Regions from separate parts of the Streptomyces sp. NBC_01635 genome, predicted to be linked through region 1. Evidence: riboswitches for the same ligand, from Rfam matches in the RefSeq annotation. Region 1 holds a riboswitch; the other holds the start of a gene.

The links. Region 1 has a riboswitch for cyclic di-AMP ahead of OHB56_RS30950 (M23 family metallopeptidase). Riboswitches for the same ligand answer to the same signal wherever they lie in the genome.
Positions count from the first base shown of each region.
Region 2: it holds a riboswitch for cyclic di-AMP, as region 1 does, so the genes downstream of both, OHB56_RS37000 (peptidoglycan DD-metalloendopeptidase family protein) here and OHB56_RS30950 (M23 family metallopeptidase) in region 1, are expected to answer to the same signal.

Region 1 covers NZ_CP109277.1:6,674,739-6,690,653, forward strand. The annotation lists gene OHB56_RS30935 (DNA topoisomerase IV subunit A) at 1-249, opposite strand, end outside; gene OHB56_RS30940 (pitrilysin family protein) at 666-2,054, shown strand; gene OHB56_RS30945 (pitrilysin family protein) at 2,051-3,439, shown strand; cyclic di-AMP (ydaO/yuaA leader) riboswitch at 3,697-3,859, shown strand; gene OHB56_RS30950 (M23 family metallopeptidase) at 3,872-4,645, shown strand; gene OHB56_RS30955 (GntR family transcriptional regulator) at 4,901-5,623, shown strand; gene OHB56_RS30960 (HPr family phosphocarrier protein) at 5,838-6,119, opposite strand; gene OHB56_RS30965 (GNAT family N-acetyltransferase) at 6,330-9,239, shown strand; gene OHB56_RS30970 (Na+/H+ antiporter subunit A) at 9,805-12,645, shown strand; gene OHB56_RS30975 (Na(+)/H(+) antiporter subunit C) at 12,642-13,169, shown strand; gene OHB56_RS30980 (Na+/H+ antiporter subunit D) at 13,166-14,725, shown strand; gene OHB56_RS30985 (Na+/H+ antiporter subunit E) at 14,722-15,363, shown strand; gene OHB56_RS30990 (monovalent cation/H+ antiporter complex subunit F) at 15,360-15,626, shown strand; gene mnhG (monovalent cation/H(+) antiporter subunit G) at 15,623-15,915, shown strand, end outside.
Region 2 covers NZ_CP109277.1:8,004,667-8,020,581, reverse strand. The annotation lists gene OHB56_RS37045 (glycine C-acetyltransferase) at 1-1,001, opposite strand, end outside; gene tdh (L-threonine 3-dehydrogenase) at 1,098-2,126, opposite strand; gene OHB56_RS37035 (GAF domain-containing protein) at 2,314-2,889, opposite strand; gene OHB56_RS37030 (ATP/GTP-binding protein) at 2,950-3,567, opposite strand; gene OHB56_RS37025 (DUF742 domain-containing protein) at 3,545-3,916, opposite strand; gene OHB56_RS37020 (roadblock/LC7 domain-containing protein) at 3,919-4,353, opposite strand; gene OHB56_RS37015 (ATP-binding protein) at 4,446-6,881, opposite strand; gene OHB56_RS37010 (MBL fold metallo-hydrolase) at 7,614-8,840, opposite strand; gene OHB56_RS37005 (SGNH/GDSL hydrolase family protein) at 9,176-9,961, opposite strand; gene OHB56_RS37000 (peptidoglycan DD-metalloendopeptidase family protein) at 10,275-11,240, opposite strand; cyclic di-AMP (ydaO/yuaA leader) riboswitch at 11,244-11,409, opposite strand; gene OHB56_RS36995 (tyrosine-protein phosphatase) at 11,929-12,726, shown strand; gene OHB56_RS36990 (DUF6126 family protein) at 12,802-12,924, opposite strand; gene OHB56_RS36985 (XRE family transcriptional regulator) at 12,921-13,544, opposite strand; gene OHB56_RS36980 (aspartate aminotransferase family protein) at 13,630-15,045, opposite strand; gene dxs (1-deoxy-D-xylulose-5-phosphate synthase) at 15,042-15,915, opposite strand, start outside.

The DNA.
Region 1 (15,915 bases):
CTCGCCGACCACGCGTGCGCACTTCACGTAGCCGCGGTCGGGCCGCAGGCCCATCTCGTTCATCTGGTAGACGATGCGCCGGTGCACCGGCTTCATGCCGTCGCGCGCATCCGGCAGGGCGCGGGAGTAGATGACCGAGTACGCGTACTCGAGGAAGGAGCCCTGCATCTCGTCGACGACGTCGATGTCGAGGATCCGCTCCTCGTACGAGTCGTCGGGCGGCGGGGTCTTCGTGCTGCGGCGGGCCATCGCTGCCGGCTCCTTGCTGAAGCGTGGGACGGTATCTGACGCGGACCATTGTGGACCGCCGCACCGACAACCGGGACCATGACCCCCGCCGCTGTCCTCCGCCGGGGGCCGGGGCGGGGTGCCGGCAGAGTACGCGCACCTCCCGCCGGCGCCGCGAGCGGGGCACCCGGCGCGACCGGGGCGCGCCGGCACCGGGCGCGCGCCTCGTACGCGGCGTGATCCCCTGTCCAGTGCGGTCCCGTACACCCCACGAACCCCATGAGTACCGTGCCGTCCCACCCGTATCCGCGGTTCTCGCTCTCGGCGTACCCGGTCCCCTCCGGGAACTTCGCCGGTGCTCCGCACGCTTGCATACAGTGGCAGGACCGGCACAAACGGCGGATGCGACGACCGCCTCCGCGATCGAAGGGACATACATGCCCATGGGTCACACGGCCACCGCCCAGGCAGGCTCCGGCGGCCTGACAGCGACCGAGCACCGGCTGTCCAACGGCCTGCGCGTGGTGCTCTCCGAGGACCACCTGACCCCCGTCGCGGCGGTGTGCCTCTGGTACGACGTCGGCTCGCGTCATGAAGTCAAGGGCCGCACCGGCCTGGCTCACCTTTTCGAGCACCTCATGTTCCAGGGGTCCGGCCAGGTGAAGGGCAACGGCCACTTCGAACTGGTCCAGGGGGCCGGAGGCTCGCTCAACGGCACCACCAGCTTCGAGCGGACCAACTACTTCGAGACCATGCCGACCCACCAGCTGGAGCTCGCCCTCTGGCTCGAGGCCGACCGCATGGGCTCCCTGCTGGCCGCCCTGGACGAGGAGTCCATGGAGAACCAGCGGGACGTCGTCAAGAACGAGCGCCGCCAGCGCTACGACAACGTCCCCTACGGCACGGCTTTCGAGAAGCTGACCGCCCTCTCCTACCCGGAGGGCCACCCGTACCACCACACGCCCATCGGCTCGATGGCGGACCTGGACGCGGCCACCCTGGAGGACGCCCGCGCCTTCTTCCGCACGTACTACGCGCCCAACAACGCCGTGCTCTCCGTCGTCGGTGACATCGACCCGGAGCAGACGCTCGCCTGGATCGAGAAGTACTTCGGCTCCATCCCGTCCCACGACGGCAAGCCCGAGCCCCGCGACGGCTCGCTGCCCGGGATCATCGGCGAGGAGCTGCGTGAACTCGTCGAGGAGGAGGTCCCCTCGCGTGCGCTGATGGCCGCCTACCGGCTGCCCGAGGACGGCACGCGCGCGAGCGACGCGGCGGACCTGGCGCTCACCGTCCTCGGCGGCGGTGAGTCCTCGCGGCTCTACAACCGGCTGGTGCGACGGGACCGTACGGCCGTGGCGGCCGGATTCGGCCTGCTGCGGCTGGCCGGGGCGCCCTCCCTGGGCTGGCTGGACGTGAAGACGTCCGGTGACGTGGAGGTGCCCGTCATCGAGGCCGCGATCGACGAGGAGCTCGCCCGGTTCGCCGAGGAGGGCCCCACGGCCGAGGAGATGGAGCGCGCCCAGGCGCAGCTGGAGCGGGAGTGGCTGGACCGGCTCAGCACCGTCGCCGGCCGGGCCGACGAGCTGTGCCGGTACGCCGTCCTGTTCGGCGACCCGCAGCTCGCCCTCACCGCCGTAGGGCGCATCCTCGACGTGACCGCCGAGGACGTCCGGGAGGTCGCCAAGGCCCGCCTGCGTCCCGACAACCGCGCGGTGCTCGTCTACGAGCCCGTCGCCTCCGGGGCCGGGGAGTCCGAAGAAGCCGCCGGCGCCGAGGAAGCCGCGGCCGCCGGCACCGACGAGAACGAGGAGACGGCGAAGTGACCGAGCTCGCCACGATGGATTTCCACCCCCAGCCGCAGGCGGGCGAGGCCCGGCCCTGGGCCTTCCCGGCCCCCGAGCGCACCACCCTCGGCAACGGTCTGACGGTGCTGCGCTGCCACCGTCCCGGCCAGCAGATCGTCGCTGTCGAGGTGCTGCTCGACGCGCCCCTGGAGGCTGAGCCGGCCGGGCTCGACGGTGTCGCCACGATCACCGCGCGGGCGTTCTCCGAGGGCACCGACAAGCACTCCGCCGAGGAGTTCGCCGCCGAGCTCGAGCGCTGCGGCGCCACCCTGGACGCCTACGCCGACCACCCCGGCATCCGTCTGAGCCTCGAGGTGCCGGCCTCACGGCTGGCCAAGGCACTCGGGCTGCTCGCCGACGCCCTCAGGGCGCCCGCCTTCGCCGACAGCGAGATCGAGCGCCTCGTCCGCAACCGCCTCGACGAGATCCCGCACGAGCTGGCCAACCCCTCCCGCCGCGCCGCCAAGGAACTCTCCAAGGAGCTGTTCCCGGCGACGTCGCGCATGTCCCGCCCGCGCCAGGGCAGCGAGGAGACGGTCGCGGTCATCGACTCGGCGGCCGTACGAGCCTTCTACGAGAAGCACGTCCGCCCCGCGACCGCCACCACGGTGGTCGTCGGCGACCTCACCGGCACCGACCTGGACGAGCTGCTCGGCGACACCCTCGGCGCCTGGACCGGATCGGCCGCCCAGCCGCGGCCCGTTCCGCCGGTCGTCGCCGACGACACCGGCCGGGTCGTGATCGTGGACCGCCCCGGCGCCGTGCAGACGCAGCTGCTCATCGGCCGCGTCGGAGCGGACCGGCACGACCGTGTGTGGGCCGCGCAGGTGCTCGGCGCCTACTGCCTCGGCGGCACCCTCACCTCCCGGCTGGACCGCGTCCTGCGCGAGGAGAAGGGCTACACCTACGGCGTACGGTCGTTCGCCCAGGTTCTGAGGTCCGCCCCGGACGGCACCGGCGCGTCGCTGCTCGCCATCAGCGGATCCGTCGACACCCCGAACACCGGGCCCGCCCTGCAGGACCTGTGGACGGTGCTGCGCACCCTCGCCGCGGAGGGCCTCACCGACGCCGAACGCGACGTCGCCGTGCAGAACCTGGTGGGTGTGGCGCCGCTCAAGTACGAGACCGCCGCAGCCGTCGCCGGCACCCTGGCCGACCAGGTGGAGCAGCACCTGCCCGACGACTACCAGGCCGAGCTGTACCGGCGGCTCGCCGCCACCGGCACCGTGGAGGCGACCGCGGCGGTGGTGAACGCCTTCCCGGTGGACCGTCTCGTGACCGTGCTGGTCGGCGACGCGGCGAAGATCAAGGAGCCCGTCGAGGCGCTCGGCATCGGTGAAGTCGCCGTGGTGGCCGCCGAGTAGACGGCCTGTCAGCGATCGGAACGCCGCTGGGGGCAGTCTGCTGCGAGGGCCCCGCGGACACCCGGTGGAGCGCACCTGCGCGTGGCCCTGGTGACGTGAAAGTCACCAGGGCCCGCTTATGCCCGAATTGGGGTGGGAGGCGCCTGTCTGCCCTGTGGGATGCGCTACAAAAGCCGGGATTCGTTTGGGAATCGAAACGCGTCCCGCTTAGCTTCATGCGGTCTGTTCGTCGGGCAGTGCGCCGCACCCGCGGCACCGGACAGTCATCGCCGAGTCCCCCTACGGCGCGAGCCGGGGGAGCCGGGGACCCAACCGTCCCTGGGGTGAATCGGACGCCCGCGCGTGTCGCGAGGGGGCCCGTAGGAGACCTTCCTGCTCCGAACCCGTCAGCTAACCCGGTAGGCGAGAGGGAAGGAAAGGACCACCCTGTACATGGCGTTCACCCGCGCCCCCGGGAAGCACCGCCGTCCCGGCCGCGTGCATCGCGGCACCGCCAAGGTGGCGGGCGTCGCGGCCCTCACCACCACCGGTGTCATCGGCTCCCTCGCGGCTCCGGCGCTCGCCGCCGAACCCCTCGCGGAACAGACCGGCCTCACCCCCGTGATCACCCTGGGTGACGAGGTCGCCGCCCAGATCGACGCCCAGGCGGCCGCCCAGCACGAGGCCGCGCGCGAGGCGGCCCAGGCCGCCGCCCGCGAAGCCGCCGAGGAAGCTGCCCGGGAGAGGGCGGCCGAGGAGGCCGAGCAGGCCCGCGAAGTCGAGGAACGCGCAGCGCGGGAGGCCGAGCGCAAGCGTCTCAACACCTTCGTGTCCCCGATCGCGGGCTCCTACGTCTCGACCGGTTACCTGTCCGGCGGCGCCGTCTGGTCCTCCGGCAGCCACACCGGTGTCGACTTCCACGCCGCGAGCGGCACCCCCGTGCTCTCGGTCGGCATGGGCACCGTCGTCGAGGCCGGCTGGGGCGGCGCCTACGGCAACCACGTCGTGATCAAGATGCACGACGGCACGTACACCCAGTACGGCCACCTGTCGTCCGTCGGTGTCTCGGTGGGTCAGCAGGTCACCCCGGGACAGCAGATCGGCGTCTCCGGCGCCACCGGCAACGTCACCGGCGCGCATCTGCACTTCGAGGCCCGCACCACCGCCGAGTACGGCTCCGACATCGACCCCGTCGCGTACCTCCGCGCGCACGGCGCGAACCTCTGACCGGGCACGTACCCCCGGCCTCCGTATGCGCCTCGACGTCCGCGGGATCCCCTGACACCGCGGGTGTCCGCTTTCCGTGGAATGGCCCCGGACCGCTCTGCGGGCCGGGGCTTTCGAGGTTTCCGGCGGACCGCCCGTTGTCCAAAAACGAACATGATTTCCGGCTCGCCGTCGGAAATTCCCGCGCGTTGCAATAGAGTCACGGAACAGGCGTCGCCCGTTGACGTTATGCGGGGATTAATTCGGAGGTCGGTCATGCGTATTCCGGCGCACTCGGTGTGCACGGCGATCCGGGACGACATCGTCTCGGGTGTCTACGAGCGTGGCGGCCGGCTCACCGAGGAACTCCTCGCCCGCCGCTACGGCGTCTCGCGCGTCCCCGTCCGGGAGGCCCTGCGCACCCTGGAGGCCGAGGGCTTCGTGGTGACCCGGCGCCACGCGGGCGCGTGCGTCGCGGAACCCACCGAGCAGGAGGCCGCCGACCTGCTGGAGATGCGGCTGCTGCTGGAGCCGCTCGGAGCCTCCCGCGCCGCGCAGCGCCGCACCGAGGCCCACCTGAAGGTGCTGCGCGGCCTGGTCCGGCTGGGTCAGGGGCGGGCCCGCCAGGGCCACAGCGACGACCTGCGCTCCCTGGGCGGCTGGTTCCACGAGACGCTCGCCCAGGCGTCCGGCAGCCCGGCGCTGACGTCGACGCTGATCCGGCTCCGGCACAAGATCGGCTGGATGTACGAGGTGCGGGGGACGAGGGACCCCGTGGAGTGCTGGGCGGAGCACGGCGCGGTCGTGGACGCCGTGGTGCGCGGGGACGGTGAGCGCGCGCGTGCGGTCATGGCGCTGCACACCGAGCGTGCCGCCGCCGCCCACCGTCTGCGCTTCACCGCCGGGGCTGGCGGGGCCGAGCGCGCGGACCGGACGGCCCGCGCGGAGGGCGTGAGGGACTCGCAACATCCCGTAAACACGCCGAGCCTGCGCTCTTAACGCGGGTGCCGTATACAAAAGGGAGCGCGCTTCCAGGGCATTTCTTGCTGTGCTCGAAAAGGGAAAGAGAAAGGCCCGCCCGGCGATATTCGGGCAGGCCTTTCGGTGGTGCGGGCCGGTATCTGTGAGCCACAGAGAACCGTAACCATCCATTGAGGAAACCGGACGGCGCGCAACCGGTTCCGCGAGAGCGGCGCCGGCTCGGGCGCAGAAATCAGACGGTCTCGGGGAGCTCCTCGAGACCCTCGGAGACCAGCTTCGCCAGTCGGTCCAGGGCGGCGTCGGCCCCCTCGGCGTCGGAAGCGAGGACGATCTCCTCGCCGCCCTGGGCGCCCAGGCCCAGAACGGCCAGCATGGAGGCCGCGTTGACGGGGTTGCCGCCGGCCTTGGCGATCGTCACCGGAACGCCGGTGGCCGTGGCGGATCGGACGAAGATGGAGGCGGGGCGGGCGTGGAGGCCCTCGGCCCAGCCGACGTTGACGCGGCGCTCAGCCATGTGTTGCTGCCCTTCGGAGTTCAGGTTGTCTAGACCAGTTTCCCATATGGCGAACCATGCCGGGGAGCGGCCCCGGGAGCGGCCCCGGAAGCGGTGCCGGGAGCGGCACCCGCTCACGCTCCCGTCGGCACCCGACCGCGGCCTCGGTCCGGCCCGTGCCCCACGGACTGCCTCGCGCCGTCACCGTACGCGAGCCGTACTCTGGGGGCCATGCAGACCTCCTCGGACCGGCATGAGTATCCCGCCCACTGGGAGGCCGACGTGGTGCTGCGCGACGGAGGCACCGCGCGCGTACGCCCCATCACCGTCGACGACGCCGAGCGTCTGGTCAGCTTCTACGAGCAGGTGTCGGACGAGTCGAAGTACTACCGCTTCTTCGCGCCCTACCCCCGCCTGTCCGCCAAGGACGTGCACCGCTTCACGCACCACGACTTCGTGGACCGGGTGGGACTCGCGGCCACCGTGGGCGGTGAGTTCATCGCCACCGTACGCTACGACCGGATCGGCCCCGACGGAGCGCCCGCGTCGTCGCCGGCCGACGAGGCAGAGGTCGCCTTCCTCGTGCAGGACGCCCACCAGGGCCGGGGCATCGCCTCCGCCCTGCTCGAGCACATCGCCGCTGTCGCCCGGGAGCGCGGCATCCGCCGGTTCGCCGCCGAGGTGCTGCCGGCCAACAGCAAGATGATCAAGGTGTTCACGGACGCCGGGTACACCCAGAAGCGCAGCTTCGAGGACGGCGTCGTCCGCCTCGAGTTCGGCCTCGAACCCACCGACCGTTCCCTGGCCGTGCAGCAGGCGCGCGAGCAGCGCGCCGAGGCCCGCTCGGTGCAGCGGCTGCTCGCCCCGGGCTCGGTCGCCGTCATCGGCGCCGGCCGCACGCCCGGCGGCGTGGGCCGCAGCCTCCTCGACAACATCCGGGACGCCGGATTCACCGGCCGCCTGTACGCCGTGAACAAGGCCCTCCCGCCGGATCGGAAGGAACTCGACGGAGCCGCCGGGGTGCCCGCCCACCGCTCGGTGCGGGACATCGACGGCCCGGTCGACCTCGCCGTCGTCGCGGTGCCCGCCGACGACGTCCCCGAGACCGTGGCCGAATGCGGCGAACACGGAGTGCAGGGGATCGTCGTCGTGTCCGCCGGGTACGCCGAGGCGGGCCCCGACGGCCGCGAGCGCCAGCGCGCCCTCGTCCGCCAGGCCCGCTCGTACGGCATGCGGATCATCGGACCGAACGCGTTCGGCGTCATCAACACCTCCCCGGAGGTACGCCTGAACGCCTCGCTCGCGCCGCGGATGCCGCGGCCCGGCCGCATCGGCCTGTTCGCCCAGTCCGGAGCCATCGGCATCGCCCTGCTGTCACGGCTGCACCGGCGCGGCGGGGGAGTCACCGGTGTCACGGGCGTGTCCACCTTCGTGTCTTCCGGCAACCGGGCCGACGTCTCCGGCAACGACGTCATGCAGTACTGGTACGACGACCCGGACACCGATGTCGCCCTGATGTACCTGGAGTCCATCGGCAACCCCCGCAAGTTCACCCGCCTCGCCCGCCGTACCGCGGCGGTGAAGCCCCTGGTCGTGGTCCAGGGCGCCCGTCACGGCTCCGGACCCCGCGGGCACGCCGTGCGCGCGACGCGCCTGCCCCACGCCACCGTCTCCGCGCTGCTGCGGCAGGCCGGGGTGATCCGGGTGGACACCATCACGGAACTGGTCGACGCGGGTCTGCTGCTCGCCCGGCAGCCGCTGCCGTCCGGACCCCGGGTGGCGATCCTGGGCAACTCCGAGTCCCTGGGGCTGCTCACCTACGACGCCTGCCTCGCCGAAGGGCTGCGCCCGCACCGCCCGCTGGACCTCACCACCGGGGCGTCGGCGGCGGACTTCCACGCGGCGCTGTCCCGGGCACTGGCCGACGACACCTGCGACGCCGTGGTGGTGACCGCGATTCCGGCGCTGGGAGAGCCGCCCACCGACGACGCGGCACTCGCCGGGGCGCTGCGTTCGGCCGCCGCCGCGACCCCGTCCAAGCCGGTCCTGGTCGTCCACGTGGAACTCGGCGGCCTGGCCGAGGCCCTGTCGGCGGCGGCCAGCACGGCCCCGCAGCCGGCCCCGGCCCGCCCGGAAACGCAGGCCACGCACCCCGCCCCGCCCGACGGCAGGCGCCCGCCCACCGCGACGACGCCGGTCACCGCGTCGACGCGGGCCACTCCACAGGGTCCGGCCGTCCCGTCCGCCCCGCTCACCCCCGTGAGCCTCCCCGAGGACGCCCACCTCATCCCCGCCTACCCCGCCGCCGAGCGCGCGGTCCGGGCCCTCGCCCACTCCGTCGCCTATGCCCAGTGGCGACGGGACGCCGCCGACCCCGGCAAGGTGCCCGGGTACGAGGACATCGACGAGCGGAGCGCCGCCGCCCTCATCGACGCGCAGCTCACGCGCGGGGAGAGCCTCACCCTCGGCACCGAGGAGACCCGCGCGCTGCTCGGCGCCTACGGCATCCACGTCCACCGCGCCCTCCCCGCGCCCACCGCCGACGCCGCCGTCGAGGCCGCCCGCACCCTCGGCCGGCCCGTGGCCCTCAAGGTGACCGCCCCGCACCTGAGGCACCGCGCCGACCTGGGCGGCGTACGGCTGGACCTGGCGGACGAGGAGCAACTGCGCCGGGCCTACGCCGAGCTGACGGAGCAGCTCGGCACGCCCGAGGAACTGAGCCCCGTCGTGCAGCGGATGGCACCGCGCGGTGTCGACACCATTGTTCGCGCGGTGATCGATCCCGCCGCCGGAGCCGCGCTCTCCTTCGGGCTCGCCGGTGCCCCGTCGCAGCTGCTCGGGGACATGGCGCACCGGCTGATCCCGGTCACCGACCGGGAGGCGGCCTCCCTGGTGAGGTCGATCCGGACCGCACCCCTCCTGTTCGGCTGGCGCGGCTCGGCCCCCGTCGACACCCCCGCTCTGGAGGAGCTGCTGCTGCGGGTGTCGCGGCTGGTCGACGACCATCCCGAGGTCGTCGCGGTCGGCCTGGAGCCGGTCGTCGTCGCCACCCACGGGGTGAGCGTCCTCAGCGCCTCCGTACGCCTGGCCCCGCCCCCCGTCCGTGACGACCTCGGCCCCCGGACCCTCCCGGCGTACTGAGAGCGGCGTGACCCCCTGGGCGTTTCAACACGGCAGGTCGCCGTGTGTTTGACGGTGCGTCGAGCGGGCTACCCGTGCTTCCGGCCGGCAGCGGCACCTGCCGCAGGCACGGGACCGGCCCGCCGGCCGCGACGGCTTCCCGCCCGGGACGGCCTTCGGGCCGCTGTACGGGTACGACCGGACCGGCCCGCCCGATGAACGGAGAGAACGGCATGCACCTCGGGGCCCTCGACGCCGACGGGATCGGCTCCCCCCTCGTCCGGCACATCGCCCGCACCGGTCCCGGGGTGCCGAAGCCCTTGCCGGTCCTTCCGCCGCTCCTTCCGCCCTGCTCTGCACCGATCGGCTGAGCGCGAGGCCGGGGCCCGTGCGGCTCGCCGCGCCCCGAGCGGAGCCGCGTGGCGGGCCTCGCGTCCGGCGCGGCGGTGCCCCGCCCGACGGCTCCCCCTGCTACACAGAGCACTGCAGAGCGAAATAGTGACAAACCGAACATAATCTCCAGGATTGAGCGGCGGGGCCCGACCGTACGTCAGCGGTCGGCCGGCGCGAAGGAGTTGGTGCTGACGTGCTGGTCCTGCTGGCCGCCTACGCGGCGGCCGCAGTGTCGATGCCCTGGTGGGAGAAGCGGCTCGGCCGTGCGATGTGGTTCGTGGCGGCCCTGGTGCCGTTGGCGACCGTGGCCTGGGCGGGCACACGGGCGGCGCGCGTCCTGGACGGCGGCGCGTACCAGGAGTCCCTGTACTGGGCTCCGTCGCTCGGCCTGACGGTAGACCTGCGCCTGGACGCCCTGTCGCTGCTGATGCTGTGGGTGGTGGCCGGCGTCGGAGCCCTGGTGCTCCTGTACTGCCGGTACTACGTCGAGCGCGACGCCGGCCGGCTGGCCGCCCTGCTGCTGGCCTTCGCCGGGGCGATGATCGGACTGGTGCTGGCGGACAACCTCTTCGTGCTGTACGTCTTCTGGGAGTTGACCACGGTCGCCTCCTTCCTGCTGATCGCGGGGCGCGGGGCGCGGGCGGTGCAGCGGCGTGCCGCCCGGCAGGCCCTGCTGGTGACCGCGGCCGGCGGCCTGGCGATGCTGCTCGGCTTCATCGTGCTGGGCCAGGAGGCCGGCACGTACCGCGTCTCGGCGATCCTCGCCGACCCCCCACGGGGCGGCGCGGTCCCCGCCGCCGTGGTGCTCGTCCTGATCGGCGCGTTCACCAAGTCCGCGCAGATGCCGGTGCACGGCTGGCTGCCCGCGGCGATGGTCGCCCCCACACCGGTCAGCGCCTTCCTGCACGCGGCGGCGATGGTCAAGGCCGGGGTCTACCTGGTGGCCCGGCTGGCGCCCGCCCTGGCCGAGGTGACGCCGTGGCGGCCGATGGTGCTCGGCGTGGGACTCGCCACCATGGTGGTGGCCGCGTGGCGGGCCCTGCGCGAGACCGACCTGAAGCTGCTCCTCGCCTACGGAACCGTCAGCGAACTCGGTCTGCTGACCGCCCTGCTGGGCGCGGGCACGCGGACGGCGGCGCTGGCCGGGCTGGTGATGCTGCTGGCGCACGCGGCGTTCAAGTCGGCGCTGTTCCTGTCCGTCGGGATCGTGGACCACCAGACGGGCACGCGCGACATCCGGGAGCTGTCCGGACTGGGCCGCCGTCTGCCCGTGCTGTTCGGCGTCACGGCACTCGCCGCCGCGTCGATGGCCGGTCTGCCGCCCCTCGTCGGCTTCCTGGGCAAGGAAGCGGCCCTGGACGCGTTCCTGCACGGCACCGAACTCGCCCGCCACTACCAGCTGACAGTGGTGCTCGTGTGCGGCTCCGCGCTGACCGTGGCGTTCGCGGCACGGTTCCTGCACGGCGCCTTCGGCGGGCGGCCGTCGGAAAAGGCGGCGCGGGCCGTACGGAGCCCGGAGCCGGGATTCGTCGTACCGGTGGCCGTGCTGTCCGCGGCGGGTCTGGTGCTGGGCGTGGCGTACTCCGGCACGGCGGCCCTCACCACGGTCTACGCCGACGCCTATCCGCCGGGAGCCGACGGACCGTACGAACTGTCCCTGTGGCACGGGTTCACACCGGTGCTCGGTCTGTCGGCGCTGTCGCTCGTCGTCGGTGTGCTGATCCACGCGCTCCTGCGCCGCGGTGCCGTGCCCGCCCGGCTGCCGCGCCTGCCCGACGTGCAGCGCGCGTACGACCGCGTGATCGAGGGCGTGGACCGGCTGGCCGTGACGCTGACCCGGCACACCCAGGTCGGCTCGCTGCCCGTCTATCTGACCGTGCTGCTCGCGACGGTCGTCGCGGTGCCCGGCGCGGCACTCGTGGCGGCGGCACCGTCCCTGGGGTCACCGCCCCTGTGGCGGTACTCGCTCGAACCGGTCCTGGCCGTGGTGATGCTGGCCACCGCCGCCACGGTGGTGACCGCCCGGCACCGGCTCACCGCCATCCTGCTGACCGGGGCCGTCGGGTACGGAGCGGCAGGCCTGTTCCTGGTGCGGGGGGCCCCGGACCTGGCGCTCACCCAGTTCCTGGTCGAGACGATGACGCTGGTGGTCGTGGTGCTGGTGCTGCGCCGGATGCCGTCCCGGTTCGATCCCGGCCGCACGTCGGTGCCGGGGCGGGTGCTGCGGGGCGCGGTGGCCGTCGGGGTCGGCGCCGTCGTCACCTGCTTCGCGCTGGCGGCGGCCTCCGCCCGTACGGCTCCGGTGATCTCGACCGGGTACCTGCGCCGAGCGGCGGAGACGGGCGCCTACAACGTCGTCGACGCGATCATCGTCGACTTCCGGGCCCTGGACACGCTGGGCGAGATCTCGGTCGTGCTCGTGGCGGCGGTCGGAGTCGGCAGCCTGGTCCGGTTCCGCGACCGCGACGCGGTACGGGCCGTCGACGAGGAGCCGCCCGCCCGGTTCCCCACGACGCACTGGGACGAGCCCCGGCAGACCTGGCTTCCGGGAGCCGGCGAACGCCCCGGCGGCGAGCGCTCGGTCCTGCTGGAAGTGGCCATTCGGCTGCTCTTCCCCTCCATCCTGGTGCTCTCGCTGTTCCTGCTGTTCTCCGGGCACTACCGGCCGGGCGGAGGATTCTCCGGCGGCCTGGTGGCGGGGCTGGCGTTCGTCCTGCGGTACCTCGTCGGCGGACAGGCCGACCTCGGAGCCGCCGTACGCCTGCGCCCGGTCGCGATCGCGGGCACGGGCCTGGTGATCGCGGCGGTCGTCGCCCTGGCGCCGCTCGCCGTCGGCGGTACGCCGCTGGACAGCGACCTGGTGACATGGCACCTGCCGCTGGTGGGTGAGGTGAAGGGGGCGACCAGCCTGTTCCTCGACGTCGGCGTCTACCTGCTCGTGGTCGGTGTCGTCCTCAAGCTCCTGTCGGCGGTGGGCGTCTCGCTGGACCGGGGCGGGACGGCGGTCCGGAACGAGGAGGGATCCGCTCGATGACCGGCGCGGTGGACAACACGGTGAACACCCTCGACGTGACGATGGCCGTCGTGGTCGGCGGCCTGTTCACGATCGGCTTCCACCTCATGCTGCAACGGTCCCTGATGCGGATCGTCCTCGGCTTCATCCTCCTGGGCCACGGCACCAACATGCTGCTCCTGGTCGCCGGAGGCACCCCCGGCCGGCCCCCGGTACTGGAAGGGCAGCAGCCGGTGAACCCGGCGGAGCCCGCCGATCCGCTGCCCCAGGCCATGGCGCTGACGTCGATCGTCATCACGTTCGGCCTCACGGCGTTCCTGATGGCCCTCGCCTACCGTTCCTGGCGACTGTCCGGCAGCGACGAGGTGCGCGACGACGTGGAGGACCGCCGCATCGACATCGCCCGCCAGCGTGCCGGGACCGACGAGGTGACCGGACCGGGCGCGGAAAACGACGACGACCTCGGCGAACCCGACGGCGGCGAGGACGACGCCGGCGAGCCGGACCACCGGGACGACGGCACCGCTCCGGAGGAACACCGATGACCGCACTGCTGCTCGCCCTGCCCGTGGTCCTGCCGCTCCTGTGCGCCGGGGTGACCCTGCTCGGACTGCCCGGCCGGGTGATCCGCGTACTGGGCACCCTCGTCCTGGCGGGCGTGCTGGTGGACGCGGCGGCCCTGCTCGTCCTCACCGACACCCGCGGCCCGCAGTCCGTGCACATCGGAGGCTGGCCGGCGCCGCTGGGCATCACGCTCGTCGCCGACCGGCTGTCGGCGCTCCTGCTCACCGTGTCCGTACTGGTGACCCTGGCCGTCCTGCTCTTCGCCATCGGCCAGGGCACCGCGGAGAAACGCCAGAGCTCGGCCGAGGTCTTCCACCCCGCCTATCTGCTGCTCGTCACCGGGGTCAGCCTGGCCTTCCTCACCGGGGACCTGTTCAACCTCTTCGTCGCCTTCGAAATCCTGCTCGCCGCCTCCTACGTCCTGATCACCCTGGACGCCGACGGGAACCGCACCCGGGCCGGCATGACGTACACGATCATCAGCCTGACGTCCTCCCTGCTGTTCCTCACGCTCGTCGGCCTGGTGTACGCGGCCACCGGCACGGTCACCCTGGCCCAGCTCGGGCCGCGGCTCGCGGAACTCCCCGACGGCCTGCGCGGCGCGCTCGCCCTGCTGCTGCTGGCCGTCCTGGGCATCAAGGCGGCGATCGTCCCCCTGCACTTCTGGCTGCCCGACAGCTATCCCACCGCACCGGCGCCGATCACCGCCGTGTTCGCCGCACTGCTGACCAAGGTCGCCGTCTACGCGCTGCTGCGCACCCAGACCCTGCTCTTCCCGCGCTCCAGCGTGTGGACCCTGCTGGCCTGCGTGGCGATCGCCACCATGATCGTGGGCATTCTCGGCGCCCTGGCCCAGGACGACATCAACCGGCTGCTGTCCTTCACCCTCGTCAGCCACATCGGCTTCATGCTGTTCGGGCTCGCGCTGTTCGACACGACCGGGCTCACCGGCACGGTCCTCTACATGGTCCACCACATCGTCGTCCAGGCGGCGCTCTTCCTGGCCGCCGCCCTCGCCGTGCGCCACACGGGAACAACGGGCCTGGACCGCATGGCACAGCGGCCGGTCCCGGCGCCCCTGGTCGCCGTGTTGTTCGCCGTCCCCGCTCTGAGCCTGGCCGGGGTCCCGCCGTTCTCCGGGTTCGTGGCCAAGCTGACCCTGCTGCGGGCCGGCGCGTGGCAGGGCGGCACCGCGGCGTACGCCCTCGCCGCGACCGCCCTGCTCACCAGCCTGCTGACGCTCTACGCCATGACCCGGATCTGGACCAGGGCCTTCATGCGGCAGAAGCCGTACCCGGAGCGCCGTGACGCACCACCGCCGGGAACACCGGCCTCCGGCGCCGCCCGCCGCCCGCAGCGCCGTGCCGTCCGGTACGGGGCCCGGCTGATGACCGCCGCCACCGCCGTCATGGTGATGACCAGTGTCGCGGTCGCCGTCTTCGCGGGACCGCTCGCCCGCGTCGGTGAACGAGCCGCGCACGAACTGCTCGACCCGAGGGCGTACCGCTCCGTCGTCCTGACCGAGGAGGACCGTTGACCCGCCGGGAGAACGCCCGCCGAGTCCGGCACCACTGGCCCATGGTCGGGTGGCTGTGGCTGCTGTGGATCCTGCTGTGGGGGTCCGTCGGCCCGGTGGTCCTCGTCGGAGGCCTGCTCGTCGCCACGGCCGTCGTCCGGTCTTTCTCCCTGCCGCCGATCCTGCCAGGGGCCGTGCCCCGGCCACTGGCGATCGGGCGCCTGCTGATCGGCCTGCTGAAGGATCTCGTGGGGTCCGGGGTCACCGTCGCCTGGCAGGTCCTGAGGTACGGGGGGAAGACGTCCACGGCGATCGTCGAGGTCCCGCTGCACGTCGACAGCGACCTCCTGATCACAGCCGTGGCCGAACTCACGACGATCGCCCCCGGCACGCTGGTGGTGGAGATCGACCGCCGCCGGCAGCGGCTGTACGTCCACACGCTCCCGGTCCGCGACGACACCGACATCGACCGCCGCAGAAAGGCGGTGCAGACCTTGGAGCGCAGAGTGGCGCGGGCGGTCGGCCGCGGCCGGCGCACCGGCTCGAGCGGTGACGACGCCTCCGGGGCCGTCGGCGATCTCGGGTATTCCGCCGACCCCGGCTATTCCACCGGCCCCGAGTCTTCCGATCATCCGGATCAAGGAGGCAGCACCCCATGACCGCCCTGTACACCGCCACCCTGGCCGTGCTGTCGGCGGCCGGCCTGCTCACCCTGCTGCGCCTCGTGCGCGGGCCGGACGCGCTCAACCGCATCCTGGCGCTGGACGTCCTCCTGACGATGATCATCGCCGGGACCGCCGTGGGCATGGCCCTGCGCGAGGACACCACGCCCCTGCCCGTACTCGTCGTCCTCGCCCTGCTGGCCTTCACCGGATCGATCACGGCCGCCCACCTGATCGAGAAGCGGGCAGGCCTGCGATGACGGTGTCCGACGTGATCACCGCCGTCCTGCTCCCGACCGGCGCGGTCTTCTGCCTGCTCGGATCCATGGGCCTGCTCCGCTTCCCGGACGTCGTCAGCCGCCTGCACGCCGCCTCCAAGGCGCAGACCCTCGGCCTGATGCTCATCCTGGTGGGGACCGCCGTGCAGATGCCCCTGCGCTACGCGCCGGTGCTGCTGCTCGTGGTGCTGTTCCAGCTGCTCACCGCGCCGATCACCGGTCAGATCGTCGGCCGCACCGCCTACCGCGTCCAAGCCCTGGACCGCGGCGC
Region 2 (15,915 bases), 1.3 Mb from region 1:
ATCACCGGGGCGATGGGGTGGTCGCCGGGGAGGATGTCGAAGCCCTCCTCGGTCATCCGGCGACGGAACAGGGCGGTGTTCTCGCCCAGCCGGACCCGCAGGTCGTCGGCGGACTCCAGCAGGTCGAGGACCTTCAGCGAGGCCGCGGCGATCACCGGGGCGAGCGTGTTCGAGAACAGGTACGGCCGGGAGCGCTGGCGCAGCAGGGCGACGATCTCCGCGCGGGCGGCGACATAGCCGCCGGAGGCGCCGCCGAGCGCCTTGCCGAGGGTGCCGGTGAGGATGTCGACGCGGTCCATGACCCCGTGCAGTTCGGGCGTGCCGCGCCCGCCGGTTCCGACGAAGCCCACGGCGTGCGAGTCGTCGACCATGACCATGGCGCCGTGGCGGTCGGCGAGGTCGCAGATCTCGGCCAGCGGTGCGACGTGGCCGTCCATGGAGAAGACGCCGTCGGTGACGATCAGCTTGCGCCGCGCCCCGCCCTCGGCGGCCTCCTTCAACTGGCGTTCCAGGTCGGCCATGTCACGGTTGGCGTAGCGGAAGCGGCGGGCCTTGGACAACCGGATGCCGTCGATGATCGACGCGTGGTTCAGCGCGTCGGAGATCACCGCGTCCTGCGCGCCGAGCAGCGTCTCGAACACGCCGCCGTTGGCGTCGAAGCAGGACGAGTAGAGGATCGTGTCCTCCTGGCCGAGGAACGCCGACAGCCGCGCCTCCAGCTCCTTGTGCACCTCCTGTGTACCGCAGATGAAGCGCACCGAGGCCATGCCGTAGCCCCAGCGGTCGAGGGCCTCGTGGGCGGCGGCGAGCACCTCGGGGTGGTCGGCGAGGCCGAGGTAGTTGTTGGCGCAGAAGTTGAGGACCTCACCGGGCCGGCCGCCCGCGGTGACGTTCACGGTGGCGGACTGCGGGGTGCCGATCACGCGCTCGGGCTTGTGCAGTCCGGCGGCGCGGATCTCGTCGAGGGTGGTGCGGAGGTCGTCGCGCACGGAGTCGAACATGGGGAGGCTCCTGAAGGTGCTCGCGGAAGGAAGGAAAGAAAGAAGGAAGGGCCGGGGAGGTGACCACGAGGTGGTCGGGAAGGGCGCCGAGGAGGGCTACGCCGTCCAGTCGAGGATGATCTTCCCGCTGCGGCCGCTCGCCGCGTCCTCGAAGGCCGCCTCGAAGTCGCGGTGGGAGTACCGGCCGGTGATCACGGGGGCGAGGTCCAGGCCGCCCTCGAGGAGCACCGACATGGCGTACCAGGTCTCGAACATCTCACGGCCGTAGATGCCCTTGAGCGTGATCATCGAGGTGACGATCCGGGACCAGTCGACCGGGAACTCCTCGGCCGGCAGACCGAGCATCGCGATCCGGCCGCCGTGGGTCATGTTGGCGATCATGTCGCGCAGTGCCTCGGGGCGGCCGGACATCTCGAGGCCGATGTCGAAGCCCTCGCGCAGGCCGAGGATGCGCTGCCCGTCGGCGATCGCCGAGTCCCGCACGTTCAGCGCCAGGCTCACGCCGATCTTGCGGGCGAGTTCCAGACGCTCCTCGCTGACGTCGGTGATCATGACGTGGCGGGCGCCGGCGTGCCGGGCCACCGCGGCGGCCATCAGGCCGATCGGTCCGGCGCCGGTGATCAGGACGTCCTCGCCGACGAGCGGGAAGGACAGGGCGGTGTGCACGGCGTTGCCGAACGGGTCGAAGATCGCGGCGACGTCGAGGTCGACGGGAACGCGGTGCACCCAGACGTTGGCCGCGGGCAGGGTGACGTACTCGGCGAACGCGCCGTCGCGGCCGACGCCGAGGCCGACGGTGGCGCGGCACAGGTGCCGGCGTCCGGCCTGGCAGTTGCGGCATTTGCCGCACACCAGGTGGCCCTCGCCGCTGACCCGGTCACCGGTCTTGATCTCGCCGGCGTCCCGTCCGGTCTCCACGACCTCGCCGACGAACTCGTGCCCGAGGATCAGCGGGGTGCTGATCGTCTGCCGGGCCCAGCCGTCCCAGGCGCGGATATGCAGGTCGGTGCCGCAGATGCCGGTGCGCAGCACCTTGATGAGCACGTCGCCGGGGCCGACGGCCGGCTCCGGGACGTCCGCGAGCCACAGCCCGGGTTCGGCCTTGTCCTTGACGAGCGCCTTCAACGCCACGGCTCCTCGGGGTGAGTCCCGGCTTTGGGCATGCCGGAGCAGCCCTGGCCGGGAGCGGGGTGGGATCGCACTGCAATCTGCCGTACGACACCCTCACCGGTCCATCGAGGATTTCTTAAGCGCGGCCACAGCTTTCCTTCACGCCTCACCCCATCGGCGGCAGCACCCCGCGTCCGCGGGTTCAGAACAGCAGTCCGTCGCTCTCCCCGCGTTCGATCCGTACGACGAGATCCGCGGCCTGTTCCTTGATGGCCGTAAGCCCTTCCTGCCCCCAGGCCCGCGGCCGGGTGTCGGAGACGGACACGGTGCCCAGCACCATGCCGGTGCTGTCGATGAGCGGGGCACCCAGATAGGAGCGCACCCCGAACTCGTCCACGACCGGGTTGCCCGCGAACCGGGGGTAGTCGCTCACGTCCCCCAGGACCAGAGCCTTGCGGCGGGCCACCACATGGGGGCAGAAGCCGTGGTCGCGGGGCAGCGACCGGCCCAGCAGTGCGCCGGTGCCGTCGCCGCGGAGGACGGGCGCGACCGCCGGCGTGTGCAGACCGGCGAAGAACTGCCCCTCCTGCCCCAGGAAGTTGACCATCGCGTACGCCGCCCCCGTGAACTCGGAGAGGCCGTACGCGAAGGCGTCGAGTGTGGGCTCGGGGCGCTCGCCCAGTCCCAGCCGGCGCAGCCGCTCGGTGCGGGCCGGGGCCTCCTTGTCCTCGGGGGTGAGCAGCAGACGACCGGCCGGACGCGGCGGGTCGTAGCTCATGGGCGGGCTCCCTGGATGTGGGCACATGTCATATACGGGCTCCGTGTGGGTGTGTGGGGATCACATGTGGGCGCCGTACCCCGTCGCGGTGGCCGGGGCGTGGGCGATGAGGTGGCGGACCAGCGTCAGCAGGGTCTGGACGCCCGAGCTGGAGATCCGGGCGTCGCAGCACACGACGGGGATCTCGTCCGGCAGGTCCAGGGCAGCGCGTACCTCCTGGGGGTCGTAGCGGAAGGCGCCGTCGAACTCGTTGACGGCGATGATGAAGCCGAGACCGCGCTGCTCGAAGAAGTCGACGGCGGCGAAGCACTCCTCCAGGCGCCGCGTGTCGGCGATGATGACCGCGCCGAGGGCGCCTTCGCAGAGTTCGTCCCACATGAACCAGAACCGTTCCTGGCCCGGTGTGCCGAACAGGTAGAGCACATGGTGCTGGTCCAGGGTGATGCGGCCGAAGTCCATCGCCACGGTCGTCTCGACCTTGTTCTCGATGCCGTCGAGCCGGTCGGTGGCGGCACTGACCGTGGTGAGCAGTTCCTCCGTGCTGAGCGGTGCGATCTCGCTGACCGCGCCGACGAAGGTGGTCTTGCCCACGCCGAACCCGCCCGCCACGAGGATCTTGAGCGCGGTGGGGAACACGTCGGCGCCGGCGCCGTGGTCAGAGCTGTCGTCGTAGTCCATCGAGCACTGCCTCCAGAAGGGCCCGGTCCGTCGGGTTGCGGTCGAACACGGGGGGTTTGGTGGTGAGGCCTCCGCTGTCGACGAGGTCCGCCAGCAGCACCTTGGTGACGGCCAGCGGCAGCTTGAGGTGGGCGGCCACCTCGGCGACCGGGAGGGGCGCGCGGCACAGTTCGAGTGCCTGCGCGTGCTCGGGGCCGAGGTAGCCGAAGGGGGTGGCCCCGGTGGCCATCACCTGTGACATCAGGTCGAGTTCGACGGTGGGGCGAGTGCGGCCGTCGCTGACGGTGAAGGGGCGCACCAGCCGCCCGGCCGCGTCGTCCAGCCAGGGGCCGTCACCGGCCGCCGCCACGTTCAAGGCCTCATCGCCGGCGGTTCGACGGCGGGTTGCCGGGGGGCGGTCACCAGGTACGGCCGGACGCTCTTGACCAGCATGGCCATCTCGTAGCCGAGCACCGCCGCGTCGGCCTCGCGGCCGGCCAGCACCGCGAGGCAGGTGCCGGAACCCGCGGTGGAGACGAACAGCAGCATCGAGTCGAGCTCGACGACGACCTGGCGTACGTCGCCGCCCGCGCCGAAGCGGACTCCGGCGCTGCGGCCGAGGGAGTAGAGGCCGGAGGCCAGGGCCGCCATGTGGTCGGCGCTGTCCGCGTCGAGGCCGTGCACGGACTTCACCAGTCCGTCGCAGGAGAGCAGCACGGCGCTGGAGGTGTGCGGCACCCGTTGCACGAGGCCGCTCATCAGCCAGTCGAGATCGGAAACGTGGGCGGTCGGCGCATCGCTCGCCATGGTGGATCGACTCCTTGGGGTACGAAGGTCTGCGGGAGCGCCGGGGCCGGGGGCTGGCGGAAAGGTGGGGGCCCCATAGGGTGCGGGCGTGCTCATCCGGCGGGTGCGCTCCCGTCGTGCCGTGCGGTGGGGTGGTCGGTGCGGGGCGCGGGCACACCGTCGTGGCCGCCGCGCGCCTCCTGGGACGCCGTATGCGGGGGACGCGCGTCGGCGGTGTGGGACTCCACGGTGTGGGACTCCGTCGCGTGAGCCTTGATCGTGTGGTGCGGGTCCATGCGGTGGGCGTCCGCATAGGGGATGTCCATGGGACGGGCGTCCGTGGGACCTGCGTCCATGGGACGGGCGGTGGGGTCGAAGCGCTCGCCCGTGGGTGACGAGAGCGGCATGGACACGGGCGCCATGTGGCCTCCCGCCCTGTAGTCGCCCACCAGGTGGTCGCCCATCCTGTGGTCCTCGGCCGTGTCACCACGGCCCGTGTCGACGCTCCTTGTCTCGACACGGCCCATGTCGTCGTGCCTCGTGTCGTCGTGGGCCGGGTCGTTACGGTCCAGGTCGTCGCCGCCCATGTGGCCCATGTCCATGTGCTGTTGGGTTTCGGCGAGACTGACGCCCCGCCGGAAGGCCGCCATCAGGTGGGGGTCGTGCCCGACGACGTGGTCGGTGTCCTGACGCGGCGTGGGACCGTCGCGGAGCTGGGGCACCAAGTGTTCCTGGGCACGGCGGCGGGGCAGTTGGGGTCTGCCCATGGTGCCGCGCACGGTGGGGCTGCGCGGGGTGAGGGGTGCGGTCCCGATCCCGCTCTCCTCGAGGGTCTGCCGGTCGTCCGGGGTGACGCCGGGCACGGCCTCGGCCGGATTGGGCCGCACCGCGCGGGCGCCACGCAGCGGCAGGGGCGGTGCCACGCCGCCGGGGCCCGTCGGGGCCGCCGGGGCGCCGGCCCGGTCGTGGCTCCGTGCCGCCGGTACGCCGGGGGACGAGACCGGGGGGAGGGGCGTTCCGCTCCCGGGCTCCGGCAGCGAGCCGGATCCGGTCTGCTGTGCGAGGTCCGTCCCCGCATCGGGTCCCGTCCGCAGATCGGGTCGGGTCTGCGGGCCGGGTCCGGCGTAGGGATCGGTGCCTGCCTGGGGCTCTTGCGGCCATGGTCCGTCCCCGTTCCCGTACCCGGCGGGGCCGGGCAGCGGAGCGCTCCCGGGTGCGGGCACGGCATGCGCGGGCCGGTGTGTCGGCCCGCCGATGTCCCGCGGGCCCGGTCCCGCGTCGCCCTCGGCCGGCCGGCCCTCGCCCTCGCCCGCGCCCGGTCCCGAGGACCACTGCTCGGCGCCGAGCAGTGCCTGCGGCACCACGAGCACGGCCTGGACTCCGCCGTAGATGTTGTTCTGGAGCCGGACCTGGATGCCGTGCCGCCGCGCGAGCTGCGAGACCACGTACAGGCCGATGCGCCCGTCGGCCAGGAGGCTGGCGACATTGACCTGGTCCGGGTCGGCGAGCAGGGCGTTCATCCGTTCCTGCTCGTCCACGGGCATGCCGAGCCCGCGGTCCTCGACCTCGACGGCGAGCCCGGAGGTGACGAATCCGGCGCGCAGCAGCACCTGGGTGTGCGGCGCGGAGTACAGCGTGGCGTTCTCGACGAGTTCGGCGAGCAGGTGGATGACGTCGGCGACGGCGTGCCCGCGCAGGGTGCCGTCGATCGGCGGCACCAGCTTGACCCGTGAGTACTGCTCGACCTCGGCGATGGCCGAGCGCAGCACCTCGGTCAGGGAGACCGGGTTGCTCCACTGCCGCCGGGAGACGGCCCCGCCGAGCACGGCGAGGTTCTCGGCGTGCCGGCGGATGCGGGTGGCGAGATGGTCGACGTGGAAGAGGCCCTTGAGCAGGTCGGGGTCCTCGATCTCGTTCTCCATCTCGTCGAGGATGGAGATCTCGCGGTGCACCAGGGACTGCAGGCGCCGGGCCAGGTTGACGAACACCTCGAGCTTCTGCTCGCTGCCCGCCTGGCTGGAGAGTTGGGACGCCTGGACGACGGCGGTGACGGCGCTGTCATGGGCCCGGGACAGGTCGGCGGCGAGCCGGTCGAAGTCGTCGGCGTCTCGGGGCGTCCCGCCCGGCTGCGTGCGCGGTGGCGGGCCGTCGCCACGGCGCAGGGTGTCCACGAGAGCGCGCAGGTCGGCCTCGCGCCGGGCCGTGCTCCGGCGCAGGCTCTCGATGCGGTCGTGCACGGACCGGGCCGCGCGGTCGGCGGCCACGGCGGCGATGACGATGCCGGCGAGGGTCACCGACACCGCGCCACCGAGCACACCCCACAGGGTCGCGCCCGGCCGTACGCCGGTGGAGCGGACGAGGAAGAGCACGGCGGCGCTGGCGCTGAGGGCGACCGCCACGGGCGGCAGGACGGCGAGCCGCAGCAACTGGGGCCGTATCTGCGCCTCGGGGTACGCGAGGGCGGGCCGGGCGGGTGGGCGCCCGTGCCGTCCGCCCTCCCGCCGGTCGGTGCGGGAGGGCGGACCGGCGGGAGCGCGGAGATCGGGCATGGGTGTCCTCGAACTGGTCCGTCGGTCCTGGGTGCCGGGGGACCGCGTGGGGCCGCGGCCGCCGGGCGCGCGGGACCGGTTCCGTGCTCCGCGCGGCTCGTCGCCGCGCGCGGCGGGCGGACGCCCGTTGTCGGCACCCGCGCGTGCCCCGGCCGACGGCCCGCCCGGGGCAGCCGCGGCTGCCGGCGACCCGCTGGTCACGCCCGAGGCGCCGGCCGGGCCCGAGCGGCGGGGTGTGTCACCCCGTCCTCTCCCTCGTCCGCCTTCTGCCTGCACGTACCGGTCCCCGCTCCCTGATCCGATCTGATGGGCGCGACCCCGTGGCGCGATGCGCCGAGCGACGGGTGTCGTCGTGGTGTCGCCGTACCGGTCGGGGGCGCCTCGAAAGACCGAGGGCGTCGGCCATGCGTCACCCGACCGACACTCACCGTAGTCACCACCGCATCACGTGCGGTGGTCAGTTGACAAACTCACACGGACGGCGTCCCGCTCTGGTATGAGGCTTCGTACGACAGACCGATAAACCCGTCACTCACTCGTCAAAGAACAGTCACCACTCGATCCGACCTGGTCAGAGGCGGTCATCGGGAAACACCGAGGGCCGGGGAGCTCAAAGCTCCCCGGCCCTCGTCCTTCCGCCCGGCCGCCCTACCGGAGGACCCTTCGGGACTCCTCTCCGCCCAGCGTGCCCCTCGCGAAAATATCACTCACCGTAGCGATCAAGGCCAAGGCTCATTCCTCCCCCACCAGGTCCAGGCCCTCGTGGGAGGAGTCCTTGACGGGGTCGGGCAAGGGCCACTTGCGGCTCGGGACGTGTCCCACACCCCGCCACCACGGTTCGGCCGGCAGCTCCCCGGCGGGCTCGAACGGCAGGCCAGGAACGGGGAAGGCGGCGGGCTGCCCGACCGCGTCGGCCGCAGCCATCGTCCACTCGCCGGGCTCCGCCCACGGGTGCGGTGCCAGGTTGAAGGTGCCCCAGTGGATCGGCAGGAGGACCCCGCCCGGCCGGCCCTGCTGGAGGTCGAGGTGGGCCTGGAGACCCTCTGCGGGATTCATGTGGATCTCCGGCCAGGAGCCAGGTCCCGGAATCGGGTCCGAGTGCCCCTGGGGCCAGAAGTCCGAGTACGCGCCGATCTGGATCATCGTCGCGTCGAAGGGGCCGTGGGTGGCGCCGATGTCCTTGAAGCCGTCGAAGTAGCCGGTGTCGCCGCTGTGGTAGACGCGGTGCTCCTCACCCGCGACGACCCATGAGGCCCACAGGGTGTGCTGGGTGTTGCGCAGGCCCCGGCCGCAGAAGTGGCGGGCCGGGGTGGCGGTGAGGGTGAGTCCGCCGATCCCGGTCGCCTCGTGCCAGTCCAGTTCGCGCAGCCGGTCGGCGGAGACGCCCCAGTGCTCGAGATGGGCGCCCACACCGAGCGGTACGGCGAACAGCGTGTCCGTGCCGGCGAGCGCCTTGACGGTGGGCAGGTCCAGGTGGTCGTAGTGGTCGTGCGAGATCACGACGACGTCGACCGGACCGAGCGCGGCCAGCGGCAGGGGTACCGGGTGCAGCCGCTTCGGGCCGGCGAAGGGGAACGGGGAGCAGCGCTCGCCCCACACGGGGTCGAACAGCACCCTCCGCCCGTCGATCTCCGCGAGCACACTGGAGTGGCCCATCCAGGTCAGGCGCAGCCCGGAGGCGGGCGGGCGGGCCAGGTCGGCGAGGGTGGTGGCATGCACCGGCAGGGCGCCGTGCGGGGCACGGCGGGACCGGGTGTCCTTGTCGAAGTAGGTCTTCGCCAGGTCCCGGGACGAGCCCGGGGGCCGGAGCCGGGTGGGGCCTTCGGGGTTCTGGAACACGCCGTCCCGGTAGTGCGGGGACCTGCGGATACGCGCCATGCGCTCACCGGTGGGGTCCGCACCGAAGGCCGCGGGCCGTAGCGCACGGAGCCCGGGGCTCTGGGAACGGGTACCGGCCACAATGCCTCCCAGTGGAGTCGGTCAGACATTCCATTATGTGTGGCCGGCCCGGCGCCAGGATGTCTCACCGACCGGAAAGCGCCCCGGAACCGTGCACGTGTCCCCTCACTTCTCGACGAAGGAGGAGCCGGTGGTCGCCGCCTTCGCCCGCGTGCTCGGGTCCCGGTGTCCGGGTCCCGCCGGCCCGGAAGAGGGCCGGAGCAGGAGGAGTTGTCCGGGCGGGCCCGCCGAACCGGGAACGCGGACACCCCTGGCACGGGCCGTGCCCGCACATGCTCCCCCGCCCCGCGCTCCCCCACCCCGCGCCCTCCCGGCCCGCGTCACGCCACCCCGCGTCACGCCACCGAGGCGATGCGCTCCTTGATGTCGTCCGGGGACAGCGCGCCCTTCGCCGTCACATGGTCCCCCGACGACTCCCCCCGCAGCCTGCGCCCTATCCACGGCACCAGGTACTCGCGCGCCCATTGGACGTTGTCCCGCCGGACGTCGAGGTTGCCGCGGGGCGGCAGTGGGGGCCAGACCTGCTCCGGATCGGCCGGGATGTCCAGGCCGAGGGCCTGTCCCGCGCGGAGCGCCACGCGCGTGTGCCCCTCGGGCGACAGGTGCAGCCGGTCGGTGTCCCAGGCCCTGCGGTCCTGGATGCTCCTGAGGGACCAGAGGTCGAGCACCGGGCAGCCGTACCGGTCGGCGACGGCCCGCACATGCCCGTTGTAGGTGGCGATCTTGCCGCGCAGGTGCCTGAGCACGGGCACGCCACGGGTGTCGAACCCGGTGGTCACCAGAACCGTGCCGGAGACCGCCACGAGTGCGGCGATCGCCTGTTCGAAACGCTCGGCCACCTCGTCCGGGTCACTGCCGGGACGCAGGATGTCGTTGCCGCCCGCACAGAAGGAAACCAGTGCGGGGGCCAGTTCGACGGCCCGCGGAAGCTGGTCGGCCATGATCTGGTCGAGCAGTTTTCCGCGCACCGCGAGATTTGTGTACCGGAAGTCGCCTTCGGGACGCCGGTCGGCGAGAAGCACCGCGAATCGGTCGGCCCAGCCGACGAATGCCCCGTCGGGACCGGGGTCGCCGACGCCCTCGGTGAAGCTGTCCCCCACCGCCACGTACGACCCGATCACTGCCTTGCTGTCATTCTTCGAATCGTCTGCCACAACCGGACATGATTCACCTTCGAATGTGACCTACGCGACCGTAGGAAGGCATTGACGGACGGTGAGATAAGCCACTCGCGAAGCATCGGCCAATCCGGAATAGCCCTCCGGGCAGGGACGTTGATCGGCGAGCAACGTGACGCACGGAACACCCCCGGCACCCCCGGCATTCCCCACCCCTCCACCTTTATGAGCACACCGGGCGCACCGGACGCACGAAAGGCCGGACCCGGGGATCGGGGTCCGGCCTTTCGGCGCGTCAGGCAGGTTGCCTCGGGGGTCAGCCGATGGAGACGCCCTTGCCGCGGAGGTAGGAGACCGGGTCCAGGTCCGAGCCGTAGTTCGGCGTGGTGCGGATCTCGAAGTGCAGGTGCGGACCGGTCGAGTTGCCGGTGGAGCCCGAGAGGCCGACCTGCTGGCCGCCGCTCACCGTCTGGCCGGCCGAGACGGAGAGCGAGGACAGGTGGGCGTACTGGGCGTAGTAACCGTCGTTCAGCTTGATGACGACCTGGTTGCCGTACGAGCCGGCCCAGCCGGCGGAGACGACGGTGCCCGCGCCCACGGCCTTCAGGGAGGTGCCGGTCGGAATGGCGAAGTCGACACCGGTGTGGTAGCCGCTGGACCACATGCTGCCGGCCACCTTGTAGGCGGTGCCGAGGCCGCCGCCGGGCACCGGCGAGCTGTAACCGGAGGTGGTCGCGGCCTGCTTCGCGGTGGTCGAGCCGGAGGAGGACTTCGGCGCGGACTGCCCGGAGGCCTTGCCGGCCGTCGTCGGCTTCGACGCGGAGGACGGAGCCGACGGAGCAGATGAAGAGGGCGTCTCGGAAGAAGAGGGCTTCTTCGGCGCACTGGTCGCGGCGGCCTTGCCGTCGACCGAGAGCTTCAGGCCGGGGTGGATGAGCGACGGGTCGTCGCCCACGGCCTCACGGTTGTCGGAGTAGAGCTGCTTCCAGCCACCGTCGACGTTCTCGGACTCGGCGATCTTCGCCAGGTAGTCGCCGCCCTTCACGATGTACGTGCGGACCTCGCCGTTCCTGCCACCGTCCGCCTTCACGCCGTCAGACGCCTTGCCGGCGACGGAATACGACTGGACGGCCTTTTCCGGGGCGGCCTGCGGAGTGGCGGCGCTCGCTCCGGTGGCGCCGAGGAGCGGCAGGGCGAGTACGGCGCCACCGGTCCCGGCGACGGCGATGGAACGGGTGAAACGCAAAGCGCTGGGACGGCGGTGCTTACCCTTTGCGGGCATGACGAATTTCCTCTCCGGCGCCTACGAGGTGAGCTGTCGGGTGCGGACTGGAGATGCCCGGCCGCGTCGAGAACGCGACTTAACCCCAAGCCGTTCCGGAGACCGGAACAGGCAGTCGTACCTGTGGGTCCCCCGCTCCTGCCATATACGGGTCAGAGGGTGAAGGTTCCGGACAGCGGCAGGATTAGGCGTCCGTCCGGATCGATGGCGAACGTAGGCGACCGAGACGCAAAGGGACAAGCACGATCTTCTGACCGAAGGTGTGCTTTCGTGATCCATTGCCCTGAAAACCGTCACCCAGAGTCGCCCAGAATTTTCGACACCCCCCGAACCCCCTTGCGAAATGCCGGAATTACGTGAACATGGCGACAACACATCGTCACCTCTATGACGATGCTCACCACCCCATTCCCATCTCCCCCTCTATGGTGGCACGTTATGGCGAAACTCCTTAAACGGACAGAACGTACCAATAGGTGAATCCTTGGACGGTTCGGCCGGGTCGGGGCGTGAGGCCGGCGGCACGGGTCCGTCCGCGCCGGCGGCTCCGCACCGGGGCTCCCCGGGACGGCCCTGCCTCCACTCCGACGGCCCCGTCGCCACCTCATCGCCCCTGCTCGGCATGTCGTATCGTCGGGTGACGCCCGCCGCCGACGCGCCGGCGGCGCAGAGTGGGAGAGGGGCCCCCGTGACGCAGCAGATCCCGTCGACCGAACCCGAGCTCACCGGAGTGCGCAATTTCCGTGATGTGGGCGGTCTGCCGACCGTCGACGGCCGCCGGGTGCGGCACGGGGCGCTGTTCCGCAGTGGCCATCTCGCGCACGCCACGGAGGAGGACGCCGCCTTCCTGTCCTCCCTGGGGCTGCACACCGTCTTCGACTTCCGCAACGCGGCCGACCACAAGCTGGACGGGCGGGACATCGAACTGCCCGGCGTGCGCAATGTGAACCTGCCGCTGAGCGACCCGGCCGACGGCGCCGAGTTCTGGAGGATGGTCCGCGACGGGGACCTGGACCAGCTCCGTTCGATCCTCGCCGGCGGCAAGGGGGCGGAGCGGATGATCGCCTCGTACCGCATGACGGTGAGGCAACGCACCGCCGAGCACTCCCAGGTGCTGCTCTCGCTCGCCGAGGAGAGTGTGCCCGCGCTGATGCACTGCGCGGCGGGCAAGGACCGCGCGGGCCTGTCGGTGGCGGTGACGCTGCTCGCGCTGGGCGTGGAACGGGACGCGATCTACGACGACTACCTGAAGTCCAGCGCCGCGCACCGCCGCTACAAGGTGCGCCGCAGCGGCACCTCCGCCTCGGCCTACTCCCCCGAGGTCATGGAACTGCTCGACCCCCTGTTCGACGCCCGCGCCGAGTACCTGTCGGCCGCGCTGGAGACGATCGAGGAGACCTGGGGCGGGGTGGACCCCTACCTCGAGCAGGGACTCGGGCTCACCCCCGAGAACCGGGAGCGGCTGCGCGAGCGCATGCTGGACTGAGTGATCCCCCGGCCGAGCAGGTGCTCGGCCGGGGGATCACGGAATCACTCGGCTCCCGCCGCGTCCGTCCGGGGACTACTGCTTCGCACCCAGCTCGAACAGCAGATAGATGAAACCCGCGAAGAGGTGCCCCACCACCACGTAGACGAACAGCCTCACCCACAGGGCGCGGGGAAACTTCTCCTCCAGGTCTTTCATGACACATCTCCTTGGGTGGGGCCCAGGCACAGGGCGGCCGTGGGGCTCTGCAGCAGGGTGTGGACGAACAGCAGCTCGACGCCGTCGGGGTCCTCGGCGGCGATACGGTGCGGGGTCAGCGAGTCGAAGTGCGCGCTGTCCCCCGGGGCGAGGCGGTGCAGGGCGTCCCCGAGGCGCAGCCGCAGCCGCCCCTTGAGGACGTACAGCCACTCCTCGCCCGGGTGGACCCGCACGATGTCGCCCTGGGCCCCGTACGGGACCTGGACCCGCAGGGCCTGCATCCCGCGCCCGGGGGAACCGGCCTGCCGGTACGTCCAACCGCCCACGGAGGTCGGCTCCATGTCACCGGCGCGCGTCACCGCCTCGCGGTCGGCGGTCGTCTCACCGAGCAGTTCGGAAACCGTCGTACCGTAGATACGGGCGAGGGAGAGCAGCATCGGCAGCGAGGGCTGGCGCTGCCCGGTCTCCAGCCGGGAGAGATGGGCGGGCGACAGCCCCGCGTCGCGGGCGGCGGCCTCCAGCGTCAGGGAGGCCCGACGCCTCAGGGCGCGCAGCTGCGGCGCGACCGCGGGGAGCGCGGCGGCCGGTCCGGCCGACGGCTCGGCCTCGGGGGAGCTCATGACTCCATTCAGGCGCATCTTTGCCTGTGGGGCAAATCGTTTGCCTCACAGGCAAAAAGCGCCCGGCCTGCGGAACGTCACGGTCTCACCGGTCGGCGACCGCCTGTTTCACCAGTGTCCTGCCGAACTCCCACACCAGACCGCCGTCGTGGGCATCGTCCATGACCGCGGTGAAGGCGTCCACGAACCGGTCCACCTCCCGCTCGCCGATGATCAGCGGCGGGATCAGCTTGATCACCTCCAGATGGTCGCCGGAGACCTGGGTGAGGATCCTGTGCTTCTGCAGCAGTGGGACCACCACCATCTGTGCGAAGAGTCCCTTCCGAGCGGCCTGCAGCATGGCCCAGCGACCGCGCAGCTTCAGCGACCGCGGCCGGCCGAACTCGATGCCGATCATCAGACCCCGGCCACGGACGTCGGCGAGCAGCTCGTACGTGTCGACGAGGGCCGCGAGCCGGGACCGCAGCAGTTCCCCGGTGGCCCGGACGTTCGCGACGATCTGCTCGTTCTCCATCACCGCCAGCACCGCGAGGCCCGCGGCCATGGCCTGGGCGTTGCCTCCGAAGCTGGCCGAGTGGACCAGCACCCGGTCCATCGACGAGTAGACCTTCCGGAAGATCCAGTCCTTGCCGAGCGTGGCCCCCACCGGCACATAGCCGCCGGAGAGCGCCTTGGCCACGCACACCAGGTCCGGCTCGACCCCTTCCTCGTGCTGGTAGGCGTAGAAGTCGCCGGTCCGTCCGAGTCCGGTCTGCACTTCGTCGGCGATCAGCAGCGCCTTGTGCCGGTGCAGCAGTTCCTGGGCGGCGCGCAGATAGCCGGGCGGGGCCGCGTGCACACCCTTGCCCTGGATGGGTTCCACGATGAGGGCGGCGACGTCGCCCTTGGCCAACTCCCGCCCGAGTGCGTCCACATCACCCAGGGGTACCGCCGTGTCGGGCAGCAGCGGGGCGAATCCGTCCCGGAATCCGGACTCGCCGTTGACGGACAGGGAGCCGGTGGTCAGCCCGTGGAAGGCGTGCGCGCAGTACAGGACCCTGGACCTGCCGGTGGCGCGGCGGGCGAACTTCAGCGCGGTCTCGACCGCCTCCGTGCCGCTGTTGCCGAAGAACACCCGGTCCAGATGAGGGCTGTGGGTGAGCAGTTCCTCGGCCAGCAGTCCGGGCAGGGGCGGGCAGTCGAAGCGGGTGAGATCGGCGAGCGAGGCGTCGAGGACGTCGTGCAGCGCCTTGCGGACCACGGGGTGGTGACGCCCCAGGCCCATCACCCCGAATCCGGCGAGCATGTCCAGGTGGTCGTTGCCGTCCGCGTCCCAGAAGTGGGCGCCCTCGGCGCGTTCGTAGACCTTGTCGAAGCCGATGGTGTGCAGCATGCGCGGGAGCTGGTGGTTGAGGTGTCTGGTGTGCAGCTCGTAGCGTTCGGCTCCGCGCTCGGCCAGCAGCGCGCCGAGGTCGAAGTCCCCGGCCCGCGAGGGCTCCGGGGTGGACTCCACGGTGTTCATGGCTGTTGCTCCCGTTGCTTCTCGGACGGTTCCCCCGGGGACCGCCGCTCCCGGCCCACGGCCGGGCTCGCGCCGATCCGGCCGGCGATCTCGACGGGCGTCAGGCCGATGTCCGCCAGCACCTCACCGCGCTTGGCGTGCGCGAGGAACTGCTCCGGAATGCCGAACCGCCGTACCGGTACATCGACATCCGCGTCGCCCAGCGCCAGCGCCACGGCCGAACCCACGCCCGCCGCACGGCTGTTGTCCTCGACAACGGCCACGAGCCGGTGCCGCGCGGAAAGTTCGACGAGTTCGGGTGCGACGGGTTTGACCCAGCGCGGGTCGACCACGGTGCACCCGGTACCGCGTGCCTCGAGCAGTTCGGCGGCCTGGAGGCAGACGGGCGCCATGACGCCGACCGACACCAGCAGCACCTCGGGATCGCCGGCGCGGTGCAGCACGTCCGTGCCGCCGATCCGGTCGAGCGCCGGGACGGCCGGGCCCACGGACTCCTTGGGGAACCGCAGCAGCGTCGGCGCGTCGTCGACGGCGACCGCCTCCCTCAGCTGGGCACGCAGCCGGTCGGCGTCGCGTGGCGCGGCGATGCGCAGACCGGGCACGACCTGGAGCACCGACAGGTCCCACATGCCGTTGTGCGAGGGCCCGTCGACGCCGGTGACGCCGGCCCGGTCCAGGACGAAGGTGACCCCGCAGCGGTGCAGGGCCACGTCCATCAGCAGCTGGTCGAAGGCGCGGTTGAGGAAGGTGGCGTACACGGCGACGACCGGGTGCGTGCCGCCCGTCGCCAGGCCCGCCGCGGACACGGCGGCGTGCTGCTCGGCGATGCCGACGTCCCACACCCGGTCCGGGAACCGCTCGGCGAAGGTA